4 regions of the Flaviflexus ciconiae genome follow, and region 4 is predicted to be linked to each of the others. Evidence: riboswitches for the same ligand, from Rfam matches in the RefSeq annotation. Region 4 holds a riboswitch; each other region holds the start of a gene.
What was found. A riboswitch is a leader RNA that binds a small molecule or an ion and turns the genes downstream of it on or off. The one in region 4 is predicted to bind S-adenosylmethionine.
Positions count from the first base shown of each region.

Region 1 (3,651 bases), 1.4 Mb from region 4:
CATAGTGGTCGACAATGAACTGCCGATCAACAGTGCTTAGGACAATGTCGCCTTCTAGTTCGGTGACGATCGCTTCCATCATGAGCTGAAACTGGCCGAGGAAGAAGGCGTCGCGCCTGCGGTGAGAAAGGGAGTTCATAACGGCCTGGGTCTGCTCCATGTTTGCATTCATGTACCGAAGCAGTTTCCGGTAGCCGTCTGCCCACTGGTCGTAGGAGGCGTGCTCCATTATGTGGTTGGCGATCTCCTGCTCAAACACCCAGGCAGCAAGATCGTAGACGTCCGCAAAATGATAGTAGAACGTCTGACGGTTGATGCCGGCCTGAGCAGTCAGGCCCGAAACCGTCACCCGGTTAAGTCGAGTGGTGAGTAGCTGTTCCTTAAGTGAGCGAGCAAGTAGCTCCTTTGTCGCCTGCGACATGGCCACCCCCTCAGAAACGTTTATACCTCCAATCATAGGACGCACGTCCCGGTTCGGCGGTAAAAGGGGCCCTGCCTGAGCTAGTAATTTCAGTGATTGCGACACCTTCGGGTTTCTGTCTATATCGCAGTGTTTAGGGCGGGTCTTAGCGTGAAAGGGAGGCGACGACGATGTCGCTAACAGTTTCAGTGACAGGACAGGAATCATGTTTCTCTTCGAATCTATCCCCTGGTATTCATGGCTCATGTGGTTCGTCGTACTCGGCGCACTCATCGGCCTCAACGAGGTAACGAGAAGATGGAAGGCCGGCGGCATCGCCTTCTTCATTATTCTCCCGATCATTCTCACAATCTTTGTATGGCCAACAACTGCAGGTGCAGATTCTTCTACCGGCACCTGGTTCCACTGGGTCAAGGTCTACTCAGCTCTCGCCGGAGCTCTTGGCTTCATGGCGATCCGTTACTTCCCCAAGCTCGCAGCTAATAAGAAGGTCCTCATCTTCCCGGCAGCTATCCTCGCCATCAATATTGCCGAGGCCTGCATCCGTGACTTCCAGGTGGGAGCCATGAACGCCGACGGCATCGTCGATGGCGTGTACATGCTGTCGGGTTCTTGGAACTGGATGAACGGCGTAGCCGGTCTTCTTAACCTCGTTGCGATTTGCGGATGGGCGGGAATCTTTATTTCCAGGGACAAGTCGAAGGACATGATCTGGCCTGACATGCTCTGGTTCTGGATCATCGCCTACGACCTGTGGAACTTCGCCTACGTCTATAACTGCGTTGGTGACCATTCGTTCTACGCCGGTGGGGCACTCCTCATCTCCTGCACTATCCCCGCATTCTTCATCAAGAAGGGCGCCTGGCTCCAACACCGGGCCAACACCCTGGCCCTCTGGATGATGTTCACTATGGCGGTGCCGACATTTGTCTCCGACTCAATGTTTGCCGTCGAAACCTCCAGGAGTCCCGTCGCCCTCTTTGTCATCTCGGCACTGGCATTGGTCGCCAACGTCGCTCTCATCATCTACCAGATCCGCACAATCCTGAAGAAGCGCCTCAACCCGCTCAAGGATGAGCTGTACACGGATCACCCCGAATACAAGGCAATCGTTGCCGCAAACACCCCGGTTGAGCCTCTGGACAGCCGAATTGCCGCCGACACGTTCGACAAGATGGCGTAACCAGAACACCTGCGGAACATACTAGGTCTCCACAGGACAAGGGAAGGCTATGTCGGACTCAGTGTCCGCCATCGGACGAGAGAATCTGCTGCGGGACCAGTCAAGCCAGTGCCAAATAAATGAATCCGTCATAGAACCCGCGGATTTACTGCGGAAAGGGCGACGCGTCTGTCAGTGTGGAGTGGCCACATACTGACAGACGCTTCGCTCATTGATCCAGGGCTAGTGAAAGAGCCCGACTTCTATGAGGTTACGAGTAGTTGATTGTCGAAGGACTGAACTACTTAGCGGTATTCTTCTCGTTCGACCATTCGATCTGTGGGGTGACCCCAGCATCCTTAATCAGGTTGTAGATGGGGCAGCGGCGCTCAGTCTCATTCACGAGGGTCCCGAACTGTTCAATATCAAGGTCAGCGGTGATCTTCACGGAACCAACAACGGTCTGGAAGTGCGGGGAAACGCCTTCCACACCTTCGAAGCCACGAAGATCCAGGGTTCCGGTGATCTCAATATCGACACCGTCGATCTCGTAGCCACGTTCGGCAGCAACGGTTTCGATGACGACAGCAATGCAACCTTCGAAAGCACCGATGAGGTACTGGAAGGGGTTCGGACCGGAGTTGTTACCGCCAAGCCCCGTGGGCTCGGAGACTCGGAAGTTGAACTCTCCAGCGGTGATATCGGTGCTTGCCTGACCGACCCAGGTTCCGGTCGTGGTGAGGGAAATGAGCTTCGGCTTGGTCTGGGTAGCGAGTGTAGTCATGATCTTTTTCCTTAAGTTCTTAGTTTTTGGGTGCGCTGACGCCCGCCCACACTTCGTGGGAGATTACGGGTACGCAAAACAGCGCCTTTTATTGATTGGCGGTGAGCAATATCGAGACTGCTCCGTTGAGCTCTGTGGCTACTGCGGCCTCACGCCGCGACGAACATTCGCATTCTGTCCTCCATCGAACCTGGCATTAGCACCCGCTCCGAATCTCGAAAGGTTGCTGCAGCGTCATAGAGCCAGGACTCTCGACTGCTCGCGATAGTGGTTCCAGATTAAGGGCGTCAACCCCTGCCGTCTACGCATTCCAAAATTTGAACAAACTGCGCAGAACAGACTTTCCGCCGTACCCAGAACAGCCGTGGACAGGTTTCTAACAACAAGAATTGCTACAGATTCCATCCACTTCCGCCGCATTTACCCCCTCGGCATTCACGTACGATTGGGCTATGAGTAATCCGTGGGCCCTGTATGACAATCTCATTGACGCGATCGATGCGTCGGCCAAGGTTTCCGACTACCAGGTCGGCAACATCTGGACCCGAGTCACAGCAGATGATGGGACAAGCGGCGTTGCGATGACAACCGATGTACGGACCCGACCATCAATCTCCACCGAGTCGCTGATTGGCCGACCGCTGAGGGAAGCCGCAATGCTGGTGCGCTCCTGGAACCTGGCGGAGGCGGGTATTGGCGTTGCCGCGATCAATGCCTGGCACAATCATCCAGGGCGCATCCCGTCCTGCGGTTATCGTTTCCCCGAGAACACCGAAGGAACCGAAGGTGCCTTCGACACCTACGCCGAACTGGTTCAGGGTAAGAAGGTCGCCACGATCGGCCACTTCCGGTTTATCGAGAACCGCTTCGAGGGAGTGGGTGAGCTTTGCATCATTGAGCGCAGACCCCGGGACAACGACTACCCGGATACGGCAAGCGAATACATTCTGCCGGAACAGGACTTCGTTTTCATCACCGGATCAACGCTCGTCAACAAGACACTCCCCCGCCTACTCGAGCTTTCCCAAGACGCCTACGTGGTCCTCACCGGACCATCATCAACCATGTCACCAATCCTCTACGACTACGGCGTGAACGGGCTATCAGGACTCGTGTGCACCAACCCGGAGCACCTCACCGAGATTCTCCGCGGCACCGGACGCGGCTTCCCGAGCGCAGCCGGAACCATGGTCGACTTCGCAAAGGTCAAACCAGAGCTGTAAACCTCGTTCGTTCTGGCAACGCCAGCAGGCATAAGTGCAAAGCAAGACTCACGTCATTGAA
Region 1 covers NZ_CP034593.1:1,161,627-1,165,277, forward strand. The annotation lists gene EJ997_RS05240 (TetR/AcrR family transcriptional regulator C-terminal domain-containing protein) at 1-421, opposite strand, end outside; gene EJ997_RS05245 (DUF5692 family protein) at 627-1,604, shown strand; gene EJ997_RS05250 (OsmC family protein) at 1,885-2,367, opposite strand; SAM riboswitch class I at 2,546-2,638, opposite strand; gene EJ997_RS05255 (DUF364 domain-containing protein) at 2,820-3,590, shown strand.
Region 1: linked by a shared signal. The riboswitch ahead of EJ997_RS05250 (OsmC family protein) and the one ahead of EJ997_RS11580 (hypothetical protein) in region 4 are both predicted to bind S-adenosylmethionine.

Region 2 (3,651 bases), 410 kb from region 4:
ACTCGAATGAGTTGCTTCCTGCGATTCGGATCAGGTGTTTGTCGCGAGTCGTTCGTTCCGATATGCAGAGACTCAGCGGTGGTCTACATATCGGCTGAGCATGTCGCCGAGCATTTGGACGATTTGAACGATAACAACAAGAACAACAACGGTGATGATGAGGACGTCGAGGAAGTACCTCTGGTAGCCGTAGTTGTAGGCAAGAGCTCCGAGCCCGCCGCCTCCAACCGTGCCTCCCATGGCGGAGAAGCCAATAATCATGATGATGAGAACGGTGATCGACTGGATGATTCCGGGAAGGGCCTCACGGAGAATCACGTCCCCCATGATCCTCGTTCGTGTTGCCCCCATCATCTGAGCGGCTTCGATCTTGCCTGAATCAACAGCCAGAAGGTTCGTCTCGACCAGGCGAGCAAAGAACGGAATGGATCCGATTGCGAGCGGGAACACCATGCCCCGCCATCCAATGTTGGTCTGCATGACCCAGTCCGTGACCGGTAGCAAGAGGATCAGAAGGATGATGAACGGGATCGAACGCCCGACGTTAACGATCAGGGAAAGAATGGCGTTGACGATCTTGTTAGGACGGATTCCGCCCTTCGCGGTGGCAACGAGAAGGATACCGAGAGGCAATCCAATGACCACCGTTGCGAGGGTGGACCAGCCGACCATGAGCAGGGTTTCCACGGTCGCGTCCCACAGCGTCTCTTGGACGATCTGGTTATTGAACCACGTGCCGTCCTGAGTCAAAGTATTCATGCTGCACGCTCCTTCGCATCAATGCCCTGAGCAGCGAGCGCCGCAATGGTCGAATCGACCCGAGCATTTTCAACCGAGAGAACGAGGCGTGCGATCTGGGCGGAGCCCAGAGTCTCGAACGTTCCAGCGGTAACATCTGCCCCGAGCTCGGCCACCAGGCTGAGAACGTGGGAACCGGAGGGCTCCCCCGGACGGGACGTAAAGGCAATGTCGATCAGTGTCGTTCCCGGCGGGATCTCGTCAACCTTCGGAGGCGGAACAATGGCAGCACCTAGGCGGGAGCCGGTGTCCGTGATGATCTCGTCAAGCCTGCCGGACTGAACAACCTTGCCCTTCGACAGGAGCGTGACGGCGTCACAGGTTTCGCGCACCACCGACATCTCGTGCGTGATGATGACGACCGTGACACCGGTCTGGTCGCGAACATCCTTAATGAGGTCGAGAATCTGTTCGGTGGTTTGAGTATCGAGAGCCGAGGTCGGTTCATCGCACAGGAGCACTGCGGGCCGTGCCGCGAGCGCACGGGCAATGGCGACGCGCTGGCGCTGACCACCGGAAAGCTGGGACGGATAGGAGTCGCCACGGTCACCAAGGCCGACGAGGTCAAGGAGCTCTTGTACGCGTTCGCGCCGCCCTCCCCTATCAAGGCCGGCAACCTTCAGCGGGTACGCAATGTTTTGACCGGCGGTACGAGCATCAAGCAGGTTGCCGCCCTGGAACACCATGCCGATTGAGCGGCGTGCTGTCCGTAGCTGGTTGGGGGTGAGCGAGGAAAGGTCCTGCTCATCGACCCAAATATGGCCTTCGGTTGGCCTTTCGAGTGCCGTCAGGCACCTGATCAGAGTGGACTTGCCCGCACCCGACTGGCCCACAATTCCGTGAATTTGGCCTGCAGGGATATTGAGATCGATACCGTCGAGAGCGACAACTCCCGGGTACACCTTGCGGACACCGTCCAATGTGATCATTGATTCCTCCATCGGTCCTGGCCTTAGCACCGGGTTTTTCTCGGTTGCTGCGGCGTCGACGAGCCAGGTCTCTCAGCCACTCTTGATGGTTCCCCCATTAGACAACGCCCCAGGTCAGAGCGCCAAACAATCTCAGGATTTGGACGCAGTTGGCCGTGTGACACCGAGCACGTTATGTCAACCTATGTCCACTTTATTCATGGGCAAGGGAGAGCCCCGACGACAGTCACCCGCACGTTCCTGTACAGGAAATGTGCGAGGCATAACTACCGCCGGGGCGCCTCTGAAGTTTGGTTCTACACTTTAAGTGCTTAGGTCTATCGCTCGTCGTGCGTTGCAGGATCCCATTCGCCAAGTTCGCGCTGCGGGAGTGCGGAGATCGCTTCCACCTCTGCGGGGGTCAGCTGAACCTCGACAGCCTCAAGGTTCTGCTTCCTACGCTCCTCGTTCGTGGAGCGGACAATCGGGATGGCACCGATCGCACGGTGCCAGGCCAGGACTGCCTGCGAGGGCGTGATGCTGTGCGCTTCGGCCGCGGAGACCACAGCTTCTGTCTCGAACAGGTCACCACCCTTTGAAAGCGGGGACCAGGACTGGACAGCAATCCCGCGATCAGCAAGTTCCTTGCGGTATTCGGGGCGGTGCAGGCCCGGGTCAACCTGCACCTGGTTCGTGGCAGGGACGAGGCCGGTCTTAGCCTTCAGTTCATCCAGGTGTTCGATGAGGAAGTTGGAGACGCCGAGGGTGCGGACAAGACCTTCCTCCTGCGCCTTGGCCATCTCCTCGTACGCCTCGGGGTAAAGGCCAAGCATGGGGAGCGGCCAATGAATAAGCCACGCATCGAGGTAGTCGACGCCGAGCCTGCTAAGGCTACGCTCGAGCGCTCCCCGAACATCCCCATGATCATTGCCGCGGAGCTTGGTTTGGAGAATAACGTCCTCGCGAGCAACGCCGGAGGCCTTGATTCCCTGACCGACGGCCTCTTCGTTCTCGTACTTCGATGCCGTGTCGATAAAGGTATAGCCAGCATCGAGCGCCGAAGCGACAGCAGTTGTCGCTTCCTCTCCCATGAGGGGAGAAGTGCCGAATCCGATCTTCAGTGAATTGAAATCAACCTGTGCGTTCATTCACCCAGGCTACCAACGCGTAACCTCGGCGACGAGAGTTCCAAGCCCCTGGCAGAATCCGAAACGAACTCAGAGGAGGCCTGCGAGTGCCGCGAGCTCCAGCTTCAACACGTTAACGACTCTCGCTCCCGCACCGCGTGCCGACGTCTCCCCCGGGATTGAGTCTTCAAAGGCCAAGCATTCGGCGGGGTTCACACCGAGTCTGCTGATAGCGGTGGCATAGGGCTCGGGGTCCGGCTTGCCACGCTGCACCTGATCCCCGGTGACACGCGCAGAGAAGTAGTCTCGCGGCAGGCTTTCAATGGCCGGCCCAGCTAGATTCATCGGGGTGGCAGTCACTAGAGCTTGGGGCATTCCAGCATCTGCAAACGCATCGAGAAGTTCAATAGCTCCGGGCATGAGGTCCGGATCCGAATAGACCTGCTCGGCCATGAGGACCGCTACCTCTTCGAAGAGAACCATGCCGTCAGCAACGTCCCCACCATCGCGCCGGAGAACAAATTCCATGTGTTCGGCATGATCTTCCGTGGATGATCCGTGGAGAGCTTCTTCATCGGATTTCAACCAGCTTCCACCCCGTGCTTCAATGATCTTCTTCGTGTTGGCAACCCACTGGGACTCGGTATCCGTGATCGTTCCATCCAGGTCCCAGAGGATGGCGGAGGGTTCAGAATTGAGTCCGCAGGCGCGGTACACGTCAACAAGGCTCATACTGCCAGGGTACGCGAAGCCACCTGATGGTACGACTCGACGCGCACTCCATCACCCTTCCACGTGCGGATGGAACCTCTCCCATG
Region 2 covers NZ_CP034593.1:160,283-163,933, reverse strand. The annotation lists gene EJ997_RS00695 (methionine ABC transporter permease) at 73-759, opposite strand; gene EJ997_RS00690 (methionine ABC transporter ATP-binding protein) at 756-1,727, opposite strand; SAM riboswitch class I at 1,733-1,819, opposite strand; gene EJ997_RS00685 (aldo/keto reductase) at 2,045-2,854, opposite strand; gene EJ997_RS00680 (HAD family hydrolase) at 2,924-3,565, opposite strand; gene EJ997_RS00675 (MFS transporter) at 3,635-3,651, shown strand, end outside.
Region 2: linked by a shared signal. The riboswitch ahead of EJ997_RS00690 (methionine ABC transporter ATP-binding protein) and the one ahead of EJ997_RS11580 (hypothetical protein) in region 4 are both predicted to bind S-adenosylmethionine.

Region 3 (3,651 bases), 1.4 Mb from region 4:
ACATGCTGAGAACGCCGCCGAACCCCTACCGGAGGGCAACCAGACGCTCTCGGCGGGGGAGAAGCCCAAGCCAGCACGCAACGGCTTCTTCTATGTTGTTCTTGTTCTCCTGGTCGTTGTCTTCATCGGGCCAATCCTGTTCATTGTCATTAACTCGTTCAAGCACAAGTTCTCAATCAGCTCCGACCCGTTCGCTCTCCCGATTGGGGACATGTGGGCGGGCTTGCAGAACTACACAACGGGCCTTGCCAGGACCGGTTTCTTCGAAGCCATTCTCTGGTCCTTCGTCATTACCGTTCTCTCGGTCGCTACCGTCGTGTTCTTCAGTGCTATGACGGCCTATTACATCATCCGGGTCAAGACCTGGTGGACTTCGGCCCTGTACTACCTGTTTGTGTTCTCCATGGTTATCCCCTTCCAGATGGTCATGTTCCCCACCGTGAAGATCGCCGACATGCTCCACTTCAACAACCCCTTGGGCATGGTGGTGCTCTATCTGGGATTTGGAGCAGGCCTATCGGTGTTTATCTTCTCGGGCTTCATCAAAGGTATTCCCCTAGAGATTGAGGAGGCCGCCTACATTGATGGGTGTGGGCCGCTCCAGAACTATTTCCGGATTATCCTCCCCATCCTCAAACCCACCACCGTCACCGTGGCGATTCTTAACGCCATGTGGATCTGGAACGATTACCTCCTTCCATACCTCGTCATCGGCCTCTCCACCCGATACAAGACCATCCCCGTCGTGGTACAGATGCTGGTGGGCTCGAACGGCAACAGGGACATGGGAGCGATGATGGCAATGCTCGTACTCGCTATCGTCCCGATCGTTGTCTTCTACCTCGTATCCCAGAAGCACATCATCGAGGGTGTTGTCGCCGGTTCCGTCAAGGGCTGATCGCTATGGCAGGGTGGCTCGCACCCGACACCAAGTTCTACAACGGGCTTGTCGCGGTAACAGAGGCGATCATCATCAACGTGCTGTTCGTCCTCTTCTGCCTACCAATCGTCACAGTGGGCGCCTCAGCAGCAGGCGCCCACGCAGCCCTCCTCCAGCAACTGCGGGAGGAGGGCTCCTCACCGGCCAAAACATTCTGGAATACCTTCAAGGAAACCTTTTGGCGGGCCACTACCGCTTGGCTACTTATTCTCGTCTTCCTGCTCCTGGCAGCCTGGGAGATCTGGGCCATCGGCCGCATGGACCTGGGACTGGCCGGCACCATCGCCACCGTCCTCTCCATCACCGGCACTATCCTCATCCTGGGATTTGCCGTCTGGTACTTCCCCTACATCAGCCAGTACAAGGCCCCAATAGGTTCAGCAACTAAACGTTCAGCACTCCTAGCGTTCCGCTACCTGCCGCGTACTTTCCTCGCTCTCGCACTGCTTCTCATCCAGCCAGCGATTCTCTACTTCAACCCCGACATCCTCGGCGTCCTTGTCTTCGCGAACCTACTCATCCTCCCCGCCGCCATCCTCTACCTCCACGACATCCTCCTTGCCGCACCACTGAGGGCATACGGTAGCCACGAGTAGCCCAGGGATCAGGGGCAGGTATCAGGGAAGCAGTGTGAGCAAGCTGGTGCCACCCTTACCGCAGGCTCCGCACTGGCATACGACGCAGTACCGGCTCCCGGATCGGTCTCGGCCACGGATTCGGCCCATGGCGCCCGGTTCAGCCTTGAGCATCAGCGCTGCCGTGGCTCCGCGCTTTGTCTAAGCTCCGCTTACACTCTGTCACCGGGTTCGTTCTAACGGGTGGCTACACCCTGGTACCGGGTCTGGACAAACCTCCGGCTCCATCCTGGTACGGGCCCTGCCCTGGTCTCCGGCTTGGCCAAGGCTTCCAGTTGAGTCCTGTCCGTTCACGGCCAGGCGAGCATCCTCCGGAATTTGGGTTGCTAAAGGTCCACCCATGGGACGAGATGCCATGTGTTCCAACCCAATGCGTGTCGGGTGTGACAGGCATCTCTAAAACGAACATGTATGACACAGAGAACTGGGGAGCCTTCTGGGTTCTCCGCAACTGAGTGAACATACTTGTATGCTTGAGAACCAGGAAAAGTGACCGCGACATTTGCCTGCTATTGCACCGAATAGTCATTGTCCTCAAGCTTCCCATGGTTGCATGCCGCGGCTGCTTGGTTGCGGTTTGGGGGGCGGTGTCGTCGCTCTTCAGGAAGCTACCGATCGGTAGCTGCAAATCGCTAAATTTGACCGAATAATGCCATGAGATTACCTGATCTCACGTAATGGGCAGCGGTGTCTTGACATGCGGACTAGGGACCGTGTTATTCTGGCCGTGGTCCAGAGAACCAGCGAAGAGCCCCGGCTAGCTGGTCGACAACCCCTCACGTGCGAGGGGTGCCCCGGGTGATGACCAGGCCTCAATCGGCAAGCGAAGCACCGTTCGCGGTGGGAAAGCACGAAGGAAAATAGCATGACATTCACGAATATCTACCAGACGACAGGGCAGTCCGTCCGAGTATCGGCTACGCACCGAATTCATCGAATGTATATGCGCACGCATAAGTCCATGGCCTGATCCGGCCAACGCGATCTACACCTGGGAATCTCATTATCCCTCCAGCGTCACTTACGCACCTTCACACATCAGCTCCAATTCGGAGCACTCTGCTAAACCACTTTTAGGATTTACGATGACTATCCAGCTGCCCTCATCAAACCAAACCCGTTCCAGCTACCGCGTTCCCGCCCTCTCGATCGATCTGTCTGCCCTCGGTGCAGAAGTGCTCGACACCGATACCGACTTCGGTGAGGACTTCCCGGTAGAAACCTGCAACTTCGGCCGCCTGGCTTCCATGAGCTCAGCGGCACTGACCGATGGTCTTGCAGGAATCACCCTCGGAGCCTCCTTCCTGCTGCGCTCCGATCTGCACCTGCGGGATTGCAGGCTCGATGCCATCCGCGCAGCCGTGAAGCTCACGTCCCGGATTACCGGCCCCATCTTTGCTTCCGTCACCGCCGACGAGGTCGGCAACGCCGCCCTCGACCTGGTCAAGGACACGGGCGTTGGTCTCGAGATCCACATCCCGCACGGCGAACTAGATGCCGCTCTCGATCTGGTTCGCCGTGCGCAGGATGCTGGTACTCCAGTCACGGTTGCCCTGACCGGTGATACTGCTCAGTCGATTGATCTCACTAAGCTCGGTACCGCTGTTGATACCGTTCGCCTGCGCGAACAGGATCCCCACACGGCGCGCGAGATCCGCTACTCCTTGCGCTCCGCAGCACTGGAAGCCGGGCACGACCTCCAGGTTGTCTGCGATCTCTTTATGATCGTCTCGGCATGCACGATGGATGCGGAGGAGCGCGGCAATCTTATCTCCGCCATAGGTGCCGATCGCTACGCAGAAGGCTCGGCACGTGTTCTCGGTACCGTCCACGACGTTGCCGACCACGTAGAATCCTGGCTGGCCCTTGGTGCCGGCGATGCATTCACGATCCTCCCGGGTTCCCTCCCCACCGATCTCGCGTCCACTGTCTGCGGCGTTCTTCCTCTTCTGCACGCACGCCGCGAAGCCGAGGCCGCTGCCTAAGGCAAAGCTTTCCTCGAATAGGCATAGAACACGGAATAAAGGTCTGGAAAACCGAGCATTAGCTCGGGAAGCCTGGTTGCGCGAGGCTTGA
Region 3 covers NZ_CP034593.1:1,107,761-1,111,411, reverse strand. The annotation lists gene EJ997_RS04995 (carbohydrate ABC transporter permease) at 1-898, shown strand, start outside; gene EJ997_RS04990 (MusI family membrane protein) at 904-1,536, shown strand; SAM riboswitch class IV at 2,305-2,407, shown strand; gene EJ997_RS04985 (hypothetical protein) at 2,661-3,560, shown strand.
Region 3: linked by a shared signal. The riboswitch ahead of EJ997_RS04985 (hypothetical protein) and the one ahead of EJ997_RS11580 (hypothetical protein) in region 4 are both predicted to bind S-adenosylmethionine.

Region 4 (3,651 bases):
GAGCGAAACAATTCATGAATAGTTCGCTGGAAACGTGCCGCAGCGCCTTGGGGCCTCGGTGAGAGCGACCGGTGGATTGCTCTTCTGTAGGGTGGGTGCACTGATAGGTGCGTGAGAGGGTCGAGGCATGAAGGTGAAGAAACTGGTCGCTGTGATTGTTGCCGGGTCAGCGGTCCTTGCTGCCTGCTCATCTGCAGATAACAGCACTGTTGATGGTAGCGAGCGCTCTTCTGATGACGATCTTCAAGAGTCTGTTGATGTGGGGGAGCTGGGTGACGAGGCCGGTGAAGAAGTGGAGCCTGCAGAAGAGGCAGCTGCCGTAGTTCTCGAGCCCACGACCCTTCTCGTTACCGGTGCTGATGCGAGTGAAATATCTATTGCGATGAGTGAGCAGTTCTTTGAGTCCTCACCCGGAGCTGTTGTGACTGATGAAGAGCTTCAGTTGGAGGCGGCTTCGCTCGGCATGGCCTATTCTGTACCCGTCCTTGTCGAAGGAGACGCGATCGCTGACGAGCTGGAGAGGCTTGACGCAACCTGGGTAATCGCCGTCGGCGTTGAGCTCGAGGACATGGAAGACGTAGACGCCATCCCCGCAGTCCTTCCTGCAGAAGCGGAAGAGGAGTCTGGCTCTGAGGACAGCGCCGAGGAGAGCACCGGGGTGAGCGCCGAGGACGAGGCTGAATCCGATGTGGCTGGTGGGGAGCCACGCGTGCCGGATGAAGGGGAGGAGATTGAGGTCGATCCTTCTCTTACGGTCGTGGCGCCCGAGGGAGAAGGCCTTGATACTCTGCTTTCTTTGGCTGAAGGGGAAGCTTTTACTGCTCCGCAGCTGACTGATGTTGAGCTGGAGCATGACATTGATCTGCTCGATGGGGTTGTCGTGCTGACCGATGGCAGCTCGATTGCGGCGGTCGGTACGGCCCATGCGGCTGGTGCGGACATTGTCCTGTCCCCGGCTGACCCCGAGGGTCGAGCGAAGCGATTCAGGCTGTAGGATCTGCCGACATTGTTGTTGGGCTGTTCGAAGAAGAGCTTGAGGACTTTGAGTGGCAGCTGGCTGCCGCATCAACCGGTGTTGAACTGCCGGGTGGGACCCAGCATGTGTTCGGAGGGAAGCGCTATATTGCCCTGTACGGCTCTCCCATCACACCAGCACTTGGGCTGCTCGGCGAACAGGATGTTCCCTCCACTGTTGCTCGTGCAGAAGAGATGACGGAGCCATACCGAGCTCTGACCGATGACACGGTTGTGCCGGCTCAGGAGATCATCGTGACCGTTGCGGCCGGGGAGCCGGGCGATGATGGAGACTACTCGAACGAAGGGCCTATTGAGTGGTTCATTCCCCTCATCGAAGCTGCGGGGGACGCGGGCCAATATGTCATCCTCGACTTCCAGCCCGGCAGAACTGACTTCCTCACACAGGTCCAACAGTACGAGGAACTTCTCGCCTACCCGCACGTGGGAATAGCTCTCGACCCGGAGTGGCGGCTTGGTCCTGATGAAGAGCCCCTTACACGGATCGGCCATGTTGAGATCGATGAAGTGAATGAGGTTATTGCTTACCTCAGTGACTACGTCCGGGCGAATGATCTTCCCCAGAAGGTGGTCATCCTTCACCAGTTCCAGCTTCAGATGATCCGCGATCGGGACCAGCTCGATCTATCTCGATCTGAAGTTGCTCTGCTGATCCATGCAGATGGTCAGGGGAGCCAGGGGGCAAAAGCTGCTACCTGGCGGGCCCTCCACCAGGATGCTCCAGAAGGAATTGCGTGGGGGTGGAAGAACTTCATTGATGAAGATCTTCCCATGCTCACCCCGGAAGAGACCTATGCGGTGGAGCCGATGCCGGAGTTTGTGTCCTACCAGTAAGTGATGTCAAAAGCCTCGCGTGTTCCTATGAAACCCGCTGGAGCGTTGAGCTTTGCCGATAATGAGTTCTATTTTGACCCGCTGGTCTCCCCATTGATGGGAAGGCGGGAGCGCCCCCTCTGGTCCCTGTTGGTGGGCATTTTTCGTGGGTTGAATGAATCTTTGAAGTTGTTAATTCGATTAACGCTTGACAGGGTGCTCGGGGTGTGTAACTTAGAGCTAGATCGAGAAGTTCGACGCTAAGCCCCTCGGCTAGTCGACTAGCAACCGCGTTTCGTGCACGGTGCTCCCGAAGGAAGATCGGCCCCCGAGCAAAAGCTCGGGAGGAAGTATGCGATATAGGAAAATTCTTATGAACCCCATGGACGATGCGCCGGATGCGCACGAATACATTTTCATCGAAGGCCCAGACGTCACTGTGGAAGACTGCAGTAAATACAAGTCTGGTCACGGTGTCCATTTCATCCAGGTCCGGCTTGCCTCTGAGGAGCGGAGAGTCGCGGCCGAAGTGACCGCGGTAGATGGTCATTACATCGACTTCAGAACAGAAGCAGGCACCCAGCGCCGCTGGAACCACGACCCCCAGCGCCTGCTCAAAGTGCAGGAGATAGCTGCCCGGGACCCCGAGGCGAGGACTGTCTGGTCGGAAAGATACCACCTCCTGACCGTGTACTCGGAAGAGCCCAGCGGGTCTGTTGTCGGAACTCCAGTCACGCTTGCGCCGAGCCCAACGGACTGCGGCTACAGCCTGTAAGCCGCTGCCGAGGGCAGCCGAATCGCAGTGTGTTCTGACCATTGAAATCAGCTGTTTCAGCTGAGCTCTCGAGGTCGAAACACGGGTCGGGTAGAAAAGCAGAATATTTCTGTCCGACCCGTGGGCCCATAATAGAAGTATCGATCGAGAAGTTCGACGTGAAGCCCCTTGGCTTGTCGACTGGCAACCGCGTATCGCACACGGTGCCTCCAAGGGAAGATCGGCCCCTGGGTAAAAGCCCAGGCGGAAGCTAGCGACAAAGGACATCATGAACGACAACAAGCGCCGTGAGGCGCATCCTCCGGCGGACAAGAAGCACAGATTCACCGAGGTCTACTCCGGTAGCTCATGCCGGTCCAGCAAGAGCGGCCACTATCTTTCAGCTGAAGACTACGAAGCAGCGGACCAGGATACCTGGGAAACCGTTATCCTCACCGGTACCCATGGGAAGTTCATTCACATCATCTCGGGCGAAGGCTCGGGGCGGGTATGGACTCACTCCCGTTTCCTGGTGACCGCGATCCGCCTTCTGCACTCTGAAGGTGGAACCGTTGAACTGCACGAATCGAAGGGAATCCTACGAGCGACGAATGGCCTGATAAGAGCGATCACCAGAGTGGCAGCGGAGGTCACTCCATGCGAGTACTCGAGGCCTGAGCTGCCAAAACCTCTACCCCGAAGCATCTAACCTTCATCAACCTCGAATCAGTGCGGGAAGCATTTAGCTCCCCGCACTGATTCATCTCTTTCACCGCGACAGCGGTGTCTTCTCAGCGGTGCAGCCACGAGGCTGCGCCGCTTCTTCGCACTCAGTGCCACAGGATTTGACCGAAATTCAATCACCCATCGTGGGGCACTGCCTGGCTCAGGTCGGGCCCCACTCGATTGCCCTGGCGGGGCTAGATACGGATAGGACAGATATGTTCGAGCACGAACACCAGGCCATGCGCTTTTCCAAGAAGACTTTTGAATGGAGCGAAATCCTTGTTTTTGACAGTGTCGAGAAGGCCTTCTGTCAGCATGGCCGC
Region 4 covers NZ_CP034593.1:2,585,513-2,589,163, forward strand. The annotation lists gene EJ997_RS11570 (hypothetical protein) at 128-994, shown strand; gene EJ997_RS11575 (hypothetical protein) at 1,102-1,869, shown strand; SAM riboswitch class IV at 2,092-2,207, shown strand; gene EJ997_RS11580 (hypothetical protein) at 2,222-2,623, shown strand; SAM riboswitch class IV at 2,766-2,881, shown strand; gene EJ997_RS11585 (hypothetical protein) at 2,892-3,311, shown strand; gene EJ997_RS11590 (hypothetical protein) at 3,544-3,651, shown strand, end outside.